Thiocapsa bogorovii: one gene and its partner. The protein of the gene in region 2 interacts with the protein of the main gene of each other region in a pairwise test. Links are inferred from orthologs where the notes say so. Each region holds a gene or a part of one and is shown on either strand. Other genes may lie near its edges.

Region 1 (6,992 bases), 680 kb from region 2 along the record:
CGCAGGGCCGCGCCATCCGCGCGCGCACCGGCGTCGTGCCCCAGACCGACAACCTGGATCCGGACTTTCGCGTCGATGAAAACCTCGAGATGCACGCCGCCTACTTCGGCATCCCGGCGCAGGAGGCCCGCAACCGCATCCCCGAACTGCTTGAGTTCGCCGCCCTAACGGAGCGCCGCCACGCCAAGACCGACACCCTGTCCGGGGGCATGAAGCGGCGTCTGACCATCGCTCGAGCCTTGATCAACCGACCCGAACTGGTGATCCTGGACGAGCCCACCACCGGCCTGGATCCGCAGGCGCGCCACGTCATCTGGGCCCGTCTCGCCGAGCTGAAGGCGCGCGGCACGACCTTGCTGCTGACCACGCACTACATGGAAGAGGCCGAGCGGCTGTGCGACGAGCTGGTGATCATCGACCGGGGACGCATCCTGGATCAGGGTTCGCCGCGAGCGCTGATCCGCCGCCACGTCGAGCCGGAGGTGATCGAGATCCGCAGCGGCGACAGCGTGGCCTTCACGGTCCTGGCGGAGCGTCACGGCTGCCGATTGGAGCGCCAAGGCAGCAGCCTCTATTGCTACGGACGCGACACGGCGCCCTTGATCGACTTTCTGCTGCGTGACCCGGAACTGATCTACTTGCATCGCCCGGCGGGCCTGGAAGACGTCTTCCTGCGCCTGACCGGGCGCGACCTGCGCGACTGATGCCCATGCGAGACCACTGGATCCTCCCCCGACCCGGCCACGGCGCGCTGGCCGTCTGGCACCGCAACATCCGCGTCTGGCGCAAGCTCATCGGTCCCGCCGTGGTGCTGAACTTCGGCGAACCGACGCTCTACCTGCTAGGGTTGGGATTCGGCCTCGGCAGCTTCATCGGCACCATGTCCGACATGCCCTACCTGGCATTTCTGGCCTCGGGGATCATCGCGTCCAGCGCCATGACCACGGCCAGCTTCGAGGGCATGTACTCGGTTTTCACGCGCATGGACGTGCAGCGCACCTACGACGCCATGCTGGCCACACCCTTAACGCTCGACGACATCCTCGCCGGCGAGATGCTCTGGTGCGCCACCAAGGCGCTGTTCAGCGGTGCGGCGATCCTAACCGTGGCCGCCTTGCTCGGCGTCGTCGCCGGTCCCGGCGCCCTGTTGGCCCTGCCCGTGGCCTTCCTGATCGGGCTCTGCTTTGCCGGACCGGCCATGATCATGGCGGCGTTGGCGCCGAACTACGACTTCTTCAACTACTACTTCGTCCTGGTCGTGACGCCGATGCTGATCCTATCCGGCGTCTTCTACCCGATCGACACGCTGCCCGTCGCTATGCAGACGGTCGTCCAACTCTTCCCGCTGACCCACGCCGTAGCCCTGACCCGCCCTCTGGTCGCGGGCCAACCGCTCGACGGTGTGCTGTTGCACCTCTCGGTGCTGGCCGCCTATGCCGCGGTCGGCTTTTATCTCGCCGTCGCATTGACCCGACGCAGGCTTTTGGTTTAGCGCCCCGAGTCAAACCCGCAATGCGGCCGGATATAGTCGATCAGCGCTCGGGCGACGTCCCGCCGTCGAGGATTCGACGCATGTTGTCGATGACTTCGGCACGGTCCCATTCCAGCGGCCCCTGCACGACATCGACGACCTTGCCGGTCCCGTCCAGCACATAGGTGGTCGGCAAAATCTTGCCGCCCCAGCGTCCAAAGACCGTAGCGTCCTCATCCAGCAGGACCGGGACATCGATCCCCAACTGCTCGACCCAGTGGGCGGCCCGTCGCCGGCTCTACCCGACGTCGTCATCACCATCGTGTACCACGTGCGGGCGGCATCCGTGCCGCCCCCGGCTTCAATCGCGCCTGGAGATTCAGAACGTTACCTGGTTCCCGCAAGATCTCTACTATCGGATCGCCTGCTTCCGCGTCACGCGAGATCGGCATGGGAATTCCCAAGACACCGGACCAGTCGCCTGTCGTGACCTGCCATGCGGCCCCACCTGCTCCCGCCCATGTCGAGATGTCGCAGGGCCCCCTCGCCCGCAGCCTGGATGCCTTCGAAACCGAACAGCTCGCACGCCTGTTGAGCAAGCACAATGGCAACCGGCGCGAAATCGCGGGAGCGCTCGGTATCAGCGAACGGACCATCTATCGCAAGCTGAAGCGTTTCGGTCTCGGCTAAACCGCGTCCGGTTCCAACGCCCGATTGGCCGGGGCGGAGGCAGGCACCGAGGATACGGTCGGGCCGTTTCTTGACCCCCGCTTGGCCGCCAGTGTGGTCTGCACGTCGATGTCGCGCGGGACACTAGTACCCCGTTCCACCCTATTTTGCATGCTCAGAGCCCCCCCAAAAGCGCCGGGGCAAGGCACAGGCCGCGGGGAATAGTGGATCCTATTTCCAAGGGCTGTAACGCCGCCCCGGCGCTTTTGGGGGGCTCCCGAAGGGGCGAGGCGAGAAGCGTTCGGCGCCGTTGTTGCGCGAGCTTGAAAGAGGACCACTCTTCCTTCACTCGCGCGCCTAGCCGCCGAACGCTTCTGCCTCGCTGAGCACGCAAAATAGGGTGGAACGGGGTACTAGGACATCTGACGTCCCACCCGCCGGGTGACGGCCGTTCAACTGCTGGATCTAGTCAAACCGGGTGTCAGTCGCCGCCCTCGCCGTAATAATTGCCGATATAGTTCTCGAACTTGGTGTATTTGCCGAGAAAGGTCAGTCGGGTTGTCCCGATGGGGCCGTTGCGCTGCTTGGCGATGATGATCTCGGCGACACCCTTCTCCTTCGTGTCCTCGTGATAGACCTCGTCGCGATAGATGAAGACAATGAGGTCTGCATCCTGCTCGATCGCGCCCGATTCCCTCAGATCCGACATCACCGGCCGCTTGTTCGGGCGCTGCTCGAGACTGCGATTGAGCTGGGAAAGTGCGATCACCGGGACGTTGAGCTCCTTGGCGAGCGCCTTGAGCGAGCGTGAAATCGCGGAAATCTCAGTTGCCCGATTCTCGCCGACCCCCGGGGCCTGCATGAGCTGGATGTAGTCCAGCACGATCAGACCCAGGTCGTCTTGATCACGTTTGAGACGCCGTGCACGCGCCCGGACCTCGGTCGGGGAGAGGGCGGGGGTGTCGTCGATGAACATGGACGCTCCGGCCAGGATGTTGACCGCGGAGGTCAGGCGTGGCCACTCGTCGTCCTCGAGCCGCCCGGTTCGGACGCGGTGCTGATCGATGCGCCCGAGCGAAGACATCATGCGCATCGCCAGCGCATCGCCCGGCATCTCCATACTGAAGACGGCCACAGGGCGTTTGGACTGGATGGCGACATGCTCGGCCATGTTCATGGCGAAGGAGGTCTTGCCCATCGAGGGCCGTCCCGCGACGATGATCAGGTCCGCGGGCTGCAGCCCCGAGGTCATCATGTCGAAGTCGGTGAAACCGGTCGCCAGTCCGGTGATGGGCTCGTCGCGCTGATAGAGTGCGTCGATACGCTCGACCGCGCGCCCGAGCAGGGTCTTGATCGGCTGGAACCCACCTCCGCCGCGCGCCTCCTGCTCGGCGATCTCGAAGACGCGGCGCTCGGCGGCATCGAGCAGCTCGGAGGCATCGCGACCCATGGGATTGTAGCCACTGTCGGCGATGTCCGTACCCGCGGCGATCATCTGGCGCAGCACCGAGGTCTGGCGGACGATCTTGGCGTAGGCCTTGATATTGGCCGCGCTCGGGGTCTCGTTGGCGATGGTGCCGAGGTAAGGAAGCCCGCCTGCGCCTTCGAGCTGCTCGGTGCGCTCGAGGGTCTCGGCGAGGGTCACCAGATCGAAGGGTTGGTCCTCCGCGGCCAGTTTGGCGATGGCGCGAAAGATGAGGCGGTGCTCGCGTCGATAAAGGTCACGCTCTGTGACCATGTCGGCGATGCGGTCCCAGGTGCTGTTGTCCAGCATGAGACCGCCGAGCAGGGATTGTTCGGCATGAATGTTGTGCGGCGGGACACGGAGCTCGTCGAAGTCCGCGCCCGGCGGGCCTTGGGAATCCGAGTCGAACATAGACCACCTCGGCCGAATGATCCGCGAGAAAGCGGGGCCTCGCCAGAGCTTCGGCCAGACCTTCGAGTCGATTCACGTGACGTGCCCGACGCCTCCGGGCGAGGCGCGCCGGCGATCCGACGGACGCTCGCCGCCGGATCGCCGAGGAACGGTCATCTCAGTCCTCGGGAACGACATCCACGGTGATGGTGGCATCGACCTCCGGATGCAGGTGCAGCGTCACCTCATACTCGCCCGCGGCGCGGAAAGGTCCTCCGGAGAGTTTGACCTCGCCCTTCGACAGCGTAAACCCGGCGGCGGTCACTGCCTCGGCAATGTCGCCCGTGCCCACCGAGCCGAACAGCCGCCCCTGCTCGCCGGCACGGCGCGCGATCGTGACGCTCATCCCTTCGAAGTGATCGCGCCGAGCACGCGCCTCGGCAAGCTGCTCCGCTGCAACCTGCTCAAGCTCCGCACGCCGGGCCTCGAAGGCTTCGAGATTTGCATCGGTCGCCGACACGGCGAACCCGGAGGGGATCAAATAGTTCCGACCATAGCCCGGACGGACACTGACCTTGTCGCCGAGCGCTCCTAGGCGACCGACATTCTTCAACAGGATGACTTCCACGTGTGTATTCCTCTCAAAAGTTCTTCGAGATCAGGGTTTTGCACCCTCGATCCTCGGGTGATCCCCCGGAACGGGCGGCGCATGCGCCGGGACCTGATTCATCCGGTCAAGATCTTTCGGCCAAACGGTCTTGCCCGATCCGTACGGGTCAGGTCGCCGGCCCGCTTGTGCCGGAACCCGGCGGCGGCGATGGTGCAACCCGAGACCGGATATCGGCCCAGATGTCCACCAAACCGATACAGGCGATCAGCAGCAGTGCCTGCGGCATGAAAAACACCACCAAGACGTAGAGCCCCACCAACCACGCCTGCCGTGCCTGCTTGAGCGCTCGCACCTGATGGGCGACCGCGAGACCCTGAAACAGGAGCAGGACGCCAGGCACCAGCAATAGATTCGCCGTCAGGCTCGCGCCGTCGCTGAAGGGAAGAAGCGCCAGCAGCACGACGACGAGGACCCCGAAAGGACGACTCAAACGCAGCTGCCGAAACTCCTCGCCAAACCCCCCCGGGTTGTAGAGCAGCGCCTGCCACCAGCGAGCAATAAAGAGCCCGAACAGCAACTGTGCGACCAAGGCCGCTGCAAATGCGCCGGTCATCCATCCGGCAAGCTCGGCGAACACGGCGGCACTCGCCGGATCGTCCAGCACGCCGTCTTTTACCAGCGCGTCCCGGAACGGCTCGAGGAGCGTCAGCCAGGTGGCACTCGGGTCGCCCATCAGGCCGTACGCCGACAACACCAGAAGGACGCCCAACACACCTGCCACTTGCAGCGTCAGCGCCAAAGACCGGCTGTATCGCAGCAGCAGTGCCAGGGCCAGAATCGGCACCCAGAGCATCAACAGCACGCCGAGCGCAGGCAAAGGCGAGCCCAAAGCCAACCAGGCGATGACGCCCATTCCGAGGGTCGCCGCCGCACTCACGAGCAGCCCGTAAATAGGACCGCTTCGCAGAGCGACCAAACCGATCGAGCCGGCGCTGAGCAGCCCCAACGGCGGGACTAGGATCGACAACAGGGCCGTCGCGGCGGCGACCAGCGCCGCCTGCGACGGACCGCGCATCACGAAGGCCGCAATCGCCTTCATGCCGCGGATCAGTGACCGTCGGTGTACGGAAGCAACGCCAGGTAACGGGCGCGCTTGACCGCTTGCGCGAGCTGACGCTGATACTTCGCCGAGGTTCCGGTGATCCGACTTGGGACGATCTTGCCGGACTCGCTGACATACGCCTTCAACAGGTTGAGATCCTTGTAGTCGATCTCGGTGATGCCTTCGGCGGTGAAGCGGCAATAGCGCTTGCGACGGAAAAAACGTGAATTGCTGGATTCCATGGATGGCGTCTCGTCTTAGTCGCTCGAGGAGGTGCTGTCGGGGTTGCTGCTGCGAGCGGAATCTTCCCGCCGGCTGGCGCCCTCGGGAGCATCCGAGCGCTCGCGCTCTTCGCCCGTCTTGACCAGCGGGGAGGGTTCCGTCACGGCATCGTCGCGGCGAACGATCAGGTTGCGAAGGACCGCGTCGTTGAACCGGAAAGCGCTTTCGAGCTCGTCGATCGCCTCTTGGTCGCACTCGACGTTCATCAAGACGTAATGCGCCTTGTGCACCTTGTTGATCGGGTAGGCCAACGGCCGACGCCCCCAATCCTCCATGCGGTGGACGACGCCGCCACGCTTCTGCAGATTCGTCTGGTAGCGCTCGATCATGCTCGCCACCTGCTCGCTCTGGCTCGGATGAACCATGAAGACTACTTCGTAATGTCGCATTGAAGCTCCTTTCGGATTGACAGCCTCCCGCGACGGCAAGATGGCCGAAACGGTGAGACAAGGAGTTCCCCGGAGTGCGGGGAATCGCGCATTATACGGGGTACGGACGTTAGGTCAAAGGTTTGCGGACGGCGACTCGCGAGCAGTACCCGCGGCAGAGTGGTCGGCGCGCCTCAAGCGGCGGCACCGAGCTCGGATTCGATGAGGCCTTTCAGGTTGCGCGTGACGCGCTCGGCACCATCCTGCGCAGCAACCCGAATCAGCTTCTCGAACGGCCGAAGCGCCAAATTGAGCTGCGCGAGCTCGAAGATGAAGGTGAGATGTGTATGCTCGCCGAGGGGATCGAACCGATACTCGATCACGTAGGGGTCGGTGGTCCCCTTGAAGGACACGCGCCGGCCAGGCTCGAGCGCGACGACCCGGAACCGACTGTCGGTGCGGCGGCCTTGATCGACACGAATCTGTCGACCGATCCAGCCGACCCGGATCGGACCTTGGGTCACCGCCTGAAGACTCTGCACCTCCGGCGACCAGCGGGGGTAGTTGCGGAGGAAGTCCTCCACCACGAAGCTGAAGACCTGCGCGGGCGGAAGACGAATTAGTGTCTGTACTTG
Region 2 (7,107 bases):
ACTCGGAGGTCGTCTGGCGCATTCGACGAGCGGGCTTTCGGGTTTCGTTCCAAAAGGATCTGGTCGTCCATGCGATCGACCATCGCCGAATAGAAAGCAGCAGATTACGGAAGACGGTGCATTCGATCATCCGCTGCACTTTGCTCTATACGAATCTGATGCCTGTGAAATATCGGACCTATGACTGGGGCTATTGGCAGCATCGCGATGGCTGATGAAGACGGCGGCGTGCTCGATAAGGTTCATCGATCCGTCATACGACCTCAACCGATTCGTCAAGTCGAGCCTCTACTATCCGGCGAAACCGAAGAGCGAGGGGGAAACTATCCAATGGCCATCGAACGCCGCTACTGCGCCCGACACCCGATCGATCTTCTTGTGTCTATCCGCTACCGTAAACGCCGGTTCATCTGTGCCCGCGCCTGCAACCTATCCGATCAGGGTATGTTTCTCGAGGTGCGCAACCTCACGCTCCCCACCGGTATCCTCGTCGAGCTCGAGCTTGCCTGCCTCGGAAAGGATTGGCTCATCCCCGCCATCGTGGTCCACCATCGCGGCTCCGGCATCGGCGTGATGTTCCGGGATCCCCGGCCTGACCTCTACCAGGGCCTTACCCGGGATCTTGCTCGACAGCCCCCGCCACCGCAGGCTGTCGATTCAACCGGCCGTCGATCGAGTGCGCGCTGATTCCCGCGCGTCACCGCTGCCGACCGAGTGGTTCGGAAAAGGCCTCAGGATGCATAGACCAACCCGGGCAACCAGGTGGTCAACGCAGGCCAGAGCGCAAGCAGTCCAAGGACGAGCAACTGAATCAGGATAAAGGGTGCGACGCCCTTATAGATGTCGACCGTGGTGATCTCGGGCGGAGCGACACCGCGAAGATAGAAGAGCGAGAAGCCGAACGGCGGTGTGAGAAACGAGGTCTGGAGATTGATCGCCATCATGACCCCGAGCCAGACCGGATCCAGCCCCATCGCGAGCAGGACGGGCCCCACGATCGGGACCACCACGAAGGTGATCTCGATGAAGTCCAGGATGAACCCCAGCAGGAACATCACCAGCATCACCAGCGCCACCGCCCCGAACGTCCCGCCGGGCAAGCCGGTGAGAAACTCGGTCACTAGGTCATCGCCGCCGAATCCGCGGAAGACCAGCGAAAAGATCGCAGCACCGATGAAGATCAAGAACACCATGCTGGTCACCATGGTGGTCTGACGCACGACCTCACGCAGTGTCGACAGGGTCAGCCGACCTCGCGTCGCGGCCAGGATCAGCGCACCGACCGCGCCCACCGACGCGGCCTCGGTCGGTGTCGCAAACCCACCTAGAATCGACCCCAACACCGCCACAACCAGAAAGAGTGGCGGGATCAACACCGAGACGACCCGCCAGGCCAGAGCGGCTCCGCCGACCGGTCGGTCCTCACGTGGAATCGCCGGTACCGACTCGGGTCGAAAGACGGCAATACCCACGATATAGAGGATGTAAAGACCGACCAGCATCAATCCGGGCACCAAGGCACCGACAAATAAGTCGCCGACCGAGACCGTCTCCGGCGACCAGATACCCATCTCCAGTTGGGCCTGCTGATAGGCAGACGAGAGCACATCTCCCAGCAGGACGAGCACTATCGAAGGCGGGATGATCTGCCCCAGGGTCCCCGATGCACAGATGGTTCCCGCCGCCAAGCTCGGAGAATAGCCGCGGCGCATCATGATCGGTAGAGATAACAGGCCCATGGTCACGACCGTCGCTCCGACGATGCCCGTGCTCGCGGCCAGCAGCATGCCCACGAGTGTGACCGAGATCCCGAGCCCGCCGCGTAGGGGTCCGAACAGCATCGCCATGGTGTCGAGCAGACTCTCGGCCACACGCGAGCGCTCGAGCATGACGCCCATGAAGACGAAGAGCGGGACCGCGATCAGCGTCTCGTTGGTCATGACGCCGTAGAGTCGGTTGGGCAGCGCCTCGAGAAACGCCGGCTCGAAGAGCCCGAAGACCTCGCCGACCAGCGCAAAAGCAAGCGCCGTGCCCCCCAACGACAGAGCCACCGGGTAGCCGGCCAGCAGGGTGACGACGACACCGACGAACAACAGCACAGGCATCATCTCATGCACGGCCCATCTCTCCGTCGGAGGGCGGCAGCGCCTCTTCCATCCCGGCCAAGAAGAGTCCATTGCGCAGCGCATTCGACAGGCCCTGCGCCAAAAGCAGGATCGGCATGATCAGGATGAGACTCTTCAACAGATAGACCGCAGGAAGGCCGCCGGTCTCGCGGGATGCCTCCTGAACACGCCAGGATTCAGCAACGTAGGCCCAACCGAGCCAGATGATCAGGACGCACACGGGGATCAGCAGCAGGAGGGTTCCGATCAGATCCACCCGAGCACGGCCGCGACGCGAGAGACGCTCGTAGAGGATATCGACCCGCACATGGCCGTTGCGTCCCAGCGTATAGGCGATGCCGAGCATAAAGAGGACGGCATGCATGTAGGTCACCGACTCCTGCAGCGCTATCGAGCCGATGTCGAACGCATAGCGCAGGACCACCACGGCGAAGGTGACCAGCACCATGGCAAGTGAAAGCCAGGTCGCCCATTCGCCGATTTGTCGGACGACGGCGTCGATCCGATCGGCGAACACAAGCAGGCGGGTCGGGCCTCCCGTTCGGGGATGGTTCCTCATACGGAGCTCCAGGCGTCTGTATTGCGCAGAAACAGGCGACTCGGACGAGACATTGGAAGGGGCCGAACGGCGCGGGCGGCTCGGCCGCTCGCGGACTCAAGATCGACGTGTCACCCGGATGCCGCTCGATCCGACTTCAGTTCCATTCGAACAGGACCCACTGCGGTATCGAGACGCTGTTCGCCGCGTTCTCCTGCATGTCAAGAACCCCGTCGCCGTTGGTGTCGAAGAGAAAGTAGGGCGGTCCGAACTGGGGTTGAATCCGGACCATGTAGAGCACCCCGCGGATCCGGTATTCGTAGATGACCTGGTCGCCGGATTCGATAATGGTGATCTCGGGCTCAACCGGTTCCCCGGTGATCGGAGACGGAATGACCGTCGGCGCCTCCAGAAATCCACCGCCGGCCGCTGCCGGTGGCTCCTCTTGCGCGTACGCCATCCCGAGGCAAAGCATCAGCGGGATCGTCAGCAGGATCGTCTTCGTCACGGGGCCACCATCTCACCGTCGATTGAAAGACTTGCATGGTAGTACGAACGCACCCGGATTGCCTCATCCGCAGGTGCGCTAGACCGATGCCGATAGGGTATCTTTGTCGGCCCGAACCCGAGGCGGCCTTGCGCGATGCGGGCACCGGATCGCCCGCACCCGAAAGGATCCCGCATGAGCGGACTCAACCCCAGACAACTCGAGGCCGTGCACTACACCGCCGGGCCGCTCCTGGTCCTGGCCGGTGCCGGATCCGGCAAGACCCGTGTGATCACCCGCAAGATCGCCCACCTGATCGGCCCGGGCGGGATCTCGCCCCGCCACATCTGCGCACTGACCTTCACCAACAAGGCCGCGCGCGAGATGCGCGAGCGGGTCGGCAGCAGGATCAAGGGCGCCGAGACGCGTGGTCTGACCATCTCGACCTTTCATACGCTGGGCCTCGACATGCTGCGTCGACACCCCGAGCGCGCGGGCTTGCGCCCCCGGTTCTCGCTCCTTGACGCGCAGGACGCCGAGGCCCTGATCAAAGAGCACCTGCGCCATACCAAGGGCGGCGACGCCTTCAGCCCGGCGGCGATCCAACATCGCATTTCCCGTTGGAAGAACGACCTGATCGACCCGAGCCAGGCCGCCAGCCACGCCGAGGACGACTTCGAGGCCCGGCTCGCCGCGCTCTATGCCGATTACGAACGCAGCCTGCGTGCCTACAACGCGGTCGACTTCGACGACCTCATTCTTGGTCCGGCCCGGATGCTCGCCGAGCACCCGGAGCTGCGCGAGACCTGGCAAGGCAGAATCCGCTACCTGCTGGTCGACGAATACCAGGACACCAACGGGGCGCAATACGATCTGGTTCGTCGGCTCGTCGGCCCGCGGGCGGCCTTCACCGTGGTCGGCGACGACGACCAATCCATCTACGCCTGGCGCGGTGCACGGCCCGAGAACCTGGCCCGGCTGCAGACCGACTATCCGCATCTGAAGGTCATCATGCTGCAACAGAACTACCGCTCCAGCGCGACCATCCTCGGACTCGCCAACACCCTGATCGCGAACAACCCGCATGTCTTCGAGAAACGGCTCTGGAGCGAGCACGGTCCGGGCGAGCCGCCGCGAGTGCTGCACTGCAAGGACGAGGTCCACGAGGCCGAGCAGGTCGTCTCCGAGATCCTACATCTCAAGTTCGCCGAAGGGGCCGAGTTCGGCGACATTGCCATCCTCTATCGCGGCAACCATCAGGCGCGTACCTTCGAGAAGGCCCTGCGCGAGCACAACGTGCCCTACGTCCTGAGCGGCGGGACGTCCTTCTTCGCCCGTGCCGAGGTCAAGGACCTGATGGCCTATCTGCGCCTGATCGCCAATCCGCAGGACGATGCCGCCTTCCTGCGCATCGTCAACACCCCGCGGCGCGAGATTGGCCCGACGACCCTGGAGAAGCTCGCCAACTATGCCCGCGAGCGCGGCATCCATCTGCTCGAAGCCTGCGGCGAGCTCGGTCTCGGCGAACACCTGAACGAGCGCCAACGCGAGCGTCTCCACGCCTTCAGCGTACTGGTCTCCGAGCATGCCCGACGCGGCGCAAGCGACCCCGTCGGGACCATGCGCACGCTGGTCGAGACGATCGACTACGCCTCCTGGCTGCGCGAGAACGCCTCGAGCCAGGCCGTCGCCGACCGCCGTTACGCCAACATCACCGATCTGCTCGACTGGCTCGGCGCACTCAAAAAGGGCGAGCTGCAAGAGAAGACACTCGCCGAGATGGCGACCCATCTCACCCTGATGGACGTCATGGAACGTCAAGACGAGGACGAAGGCGGCGACCGGGTCGGCCTCATGACCCTGCACGCCGCCAAGGGCCTGGAATTCCCGCACGTCTTCCTGGTCGGCATGGAAGAGGAGCTGCTTCCACACCGCACCAGCATCGAGGAGGAGACCATCGAGGAGGAACGCCGGCTTGCCTATGTCGGCATCACCCGTGCGCAACGCACACTCACCTTCACACTCACGCGGCGGCGTAAACGCTACGGCGAGTGGGTGACCAGCGAGCCCAGCCGCTTCCTCTCCGAGCTGCCGCGGGATCAGTTACGCTGGGACAATGCGCGCGACGAGACCCCCGAGAACCGCAAAGCCCGAGGCTTGAGCCATCTGCATGCACTGAAGGGAATCCTCGACGTTGACTGAGCACTGTACCCCGAGCGGCCGACCGAATGCAGGCCGGCGCTTTTGCTGCTGAGCATCGGTGCAAGAGCCCATGGACGCCCGAGGCGAATCGCAGTATATTTTACGGTCTTCGCGAATCGAGATTGCGCTGGTATCGAACCGAGCGGCGACACCCCGGATAGCGAAACCGCAAAAAGCGCCCGTAGCTCAGATGGATAGAGTACAGCCCTCCGAAGGCTGGGGTCACAGGTTCGAATCCTGTCGGGCGCGCCAAATCAAATCTTTTTCAAATATTTACCGCTTCGGAACGCGACCGGCCTACGCCGATCGATTCCTGTCATCAGAAACCTGAAGTCAAACTTCGCGGCTACGTCTCTGATTCCTGCCCACATCCCGGGCACACTGACCTACAGATGCTGTTTTGGGCCATGTGCCCAGGGCGTGCCCCTGCTGTGCCTATGGCCGGCGGGCCACCGGATCGAGGTCACCGAAACTAACTCCTGCACTCCGTGCCCACATATCTTCTTTCTGAAGACGGTGAGACTCCACTCCGGCTGACCTGATCGACATCGTGGCCCAGCCACGATGCTCCGCTACCGCCGCGTCTCCGACTTTCTCGGATCGGGTGATTGAAAGACTGGCAAACCCCGGCCACTGCAGAACGCGTCGCCGAGGCATTGCCGGAACTCGCTCAGAGCGGAGGCACCGAACGCGCGCTGCTGCTGATGCGCCTCGACCCGACCCTGGAGCGAACGGGTACCGACAAGTCGGCCGCGCGCGGCAGCGCGATCAGCGATGAGCGCCGCGTTCGGGAGTCGGCTGAGAAGTATTTCGTCGGTCGCCGCGGTGTTCCCTTTGCCAGTGCGGTTCGAGGCGTAGCGAGCGACACCGGTCTGGCGGAGCACCAAGTCCGCGAGCTCCTGGCGGCGCAATACGTCGTCGTCGGCACCAACATTTTCAACCGACGTCGCTGACGAGAGGACCTCAATGGCCAATAAAAAAACCAATCCAGACGCACTGCGCGATGGCGCGCGCGAGAAGCTCGAACAGCTCGGCTATCAGCAGATCGAGGCCAGCTTCGCCCTGTTTGATCCCCTCGGCGACGGCTCTATGGCGGAGACCGCGGAGCTGGTTGGGTTGGACGATGACGAGCCCGTCATCCTGTTTGCAAGTGGTGAGCCCGGCGATGCCTCGAAGGCGTCGGTGCAGGACGATGCCAAGTTCAAGGCCGGACTCGGTGCCGCCGAGGGCAAGCCCTTCCGTTTCGTCTGGCTCTGGGATGGCGAGAACGACTTCATCTTCGACGTCGAGAAGGACGCCCAGATCTCAGCCCTGCCGGCCCGAGATGACTGGAAGACCGTCGCCCGGCCGATCTCCGAGACCCGCACGCGCATGGTGCAAGAGGTCTCGGCCGAGTATCACCGCGGCGACTTCCGGGCCATCCAGCGCAAGTTCGACCAACTACACGAGGCCATCTACTCCCGTGGGGGCGTCAAACCCACCAACGCCGCCATCGACGAGCTGGGCAAGCTCCTGTTCCTCAAGGTCCACCTGGAGAAGAGCCCCGGCTACGCGCTCACCGGTGGCGCGGCCAAGGGCCAGCGCTTCGCCGACATCTACTCCGCCGACCACGTTCGCGCGCACAAGAAGGATGCCGTCATCCAGCTCAAGGACGCGTTCCGGGAGATCAACAACCTCCCGCGGTACAAGGCGACCGAGGGACAGGTTCTGAATGGGCATCGGCCCAGACGCTCTCCTTTCCATAACTTCCCCGA

Evidence for each region. Proteins that work in one complex are often made in the same cells at the same time.
Region 1: the proteins of LT988_RS04570 (region 2) and dnaB interact in binary tests that used the Escherichia coli proteins (3 or more experiments, as listed by UniProt). The link is inferred for Thiocapsa bogorovii from one-to-one orthologs.

The regions. Positions count from the first base shown.
Region 1 is NZ_CP089309.1:313,178-320,169, forward strand. The notes cover bases 1,820-4,635. They hold dnaB (replicative DNA helicase), read right to left. Parts: upstream 4,017-4,635; coding sequence 2,622-4,016; downstream 1,820-2,621. Other genes in these bases: LT988_RS01475 (helix-turn-helix domain-containing protein), read left to right, coding at 1,922-2,161; rplI (50S ribosomal protein L9), read right to left, coding at 4,174-4,623. Outside these bases: LT988_RS01460 (ATP-binding cassette domain-containing protein), read left to right, coding at 1-704; LT988_RS01465 (ABC transporter permease), read left to right, coding at 704-1,492; LT988_RS01470 (TlpA family protein disulfide reductase), read right to left, coding at 1,533-1,736; LT988_RS01490 (DUF2232 domain-containing protein), read right to left, coding at 4,772-5,704; rpsR (30S ribosomal protein S18), read right to left, coding at 5,713-5,949; rpsF (30S ribosomal protein S6), read right to left, coding at 5,965-6,378; LT988_RS01505 (SRPBCC family protein), read right to left, coding at 6,552-6,992. UniProt on the Escherichia coli protein: The main replicative DNA helicase, it participates in initiation and elongation during chromosome replication. Travels ahead of the DNA replisome, separating dsDNA into templates for DNA synthesis.
Region 2 is NZ_CP089309.1:994,546-1,001,652, reverse strand. Bases 2,919-5,849 are described here. They hold LT988_RS04570 (UvrD-helicase domain-containing protein), read left to right. Parts: upstream 2,919-3,346; coding sequence 3,347-5,353; downstream 5,354-5,849. Other genes in these bases: LT988_RS04575 (DUF2782 domain-containing protein), read right to left, coding at 2,919-3,172. In the rest of the region: LT988_RS04595 (glycosyltransferase), read left to right, coding at 1-215; LT988_RS04590 (PilZ domain-containing protein), read left to right, coding at 331-687; LT988_RS04585 (TRAP transporter large permease), read right to left, coding at 732-2,117; LT988_RS04580 (TRAP transporter small permease subunit), read right to left, coding at 2,110-2,685; more of LT988_RS04575, read right to left, coding at 2,822-2,918; LT988_RS04560 (hypothetical protein), read left to right, coding at 5,962-6,306; LT988_RS04555 (hypothetical protein), read left to right, coding at 6,320-7,107. UniProt on the Escherichia coli protein: Rep helicase is a single-stranded (ss)DNA-dependent ATPase involved in DNA replication; it can initiate unwinding at a nick in the DNA. It binds to ssDNA and acts in a progressive fashion along the DNA in the 3' to 5' direction.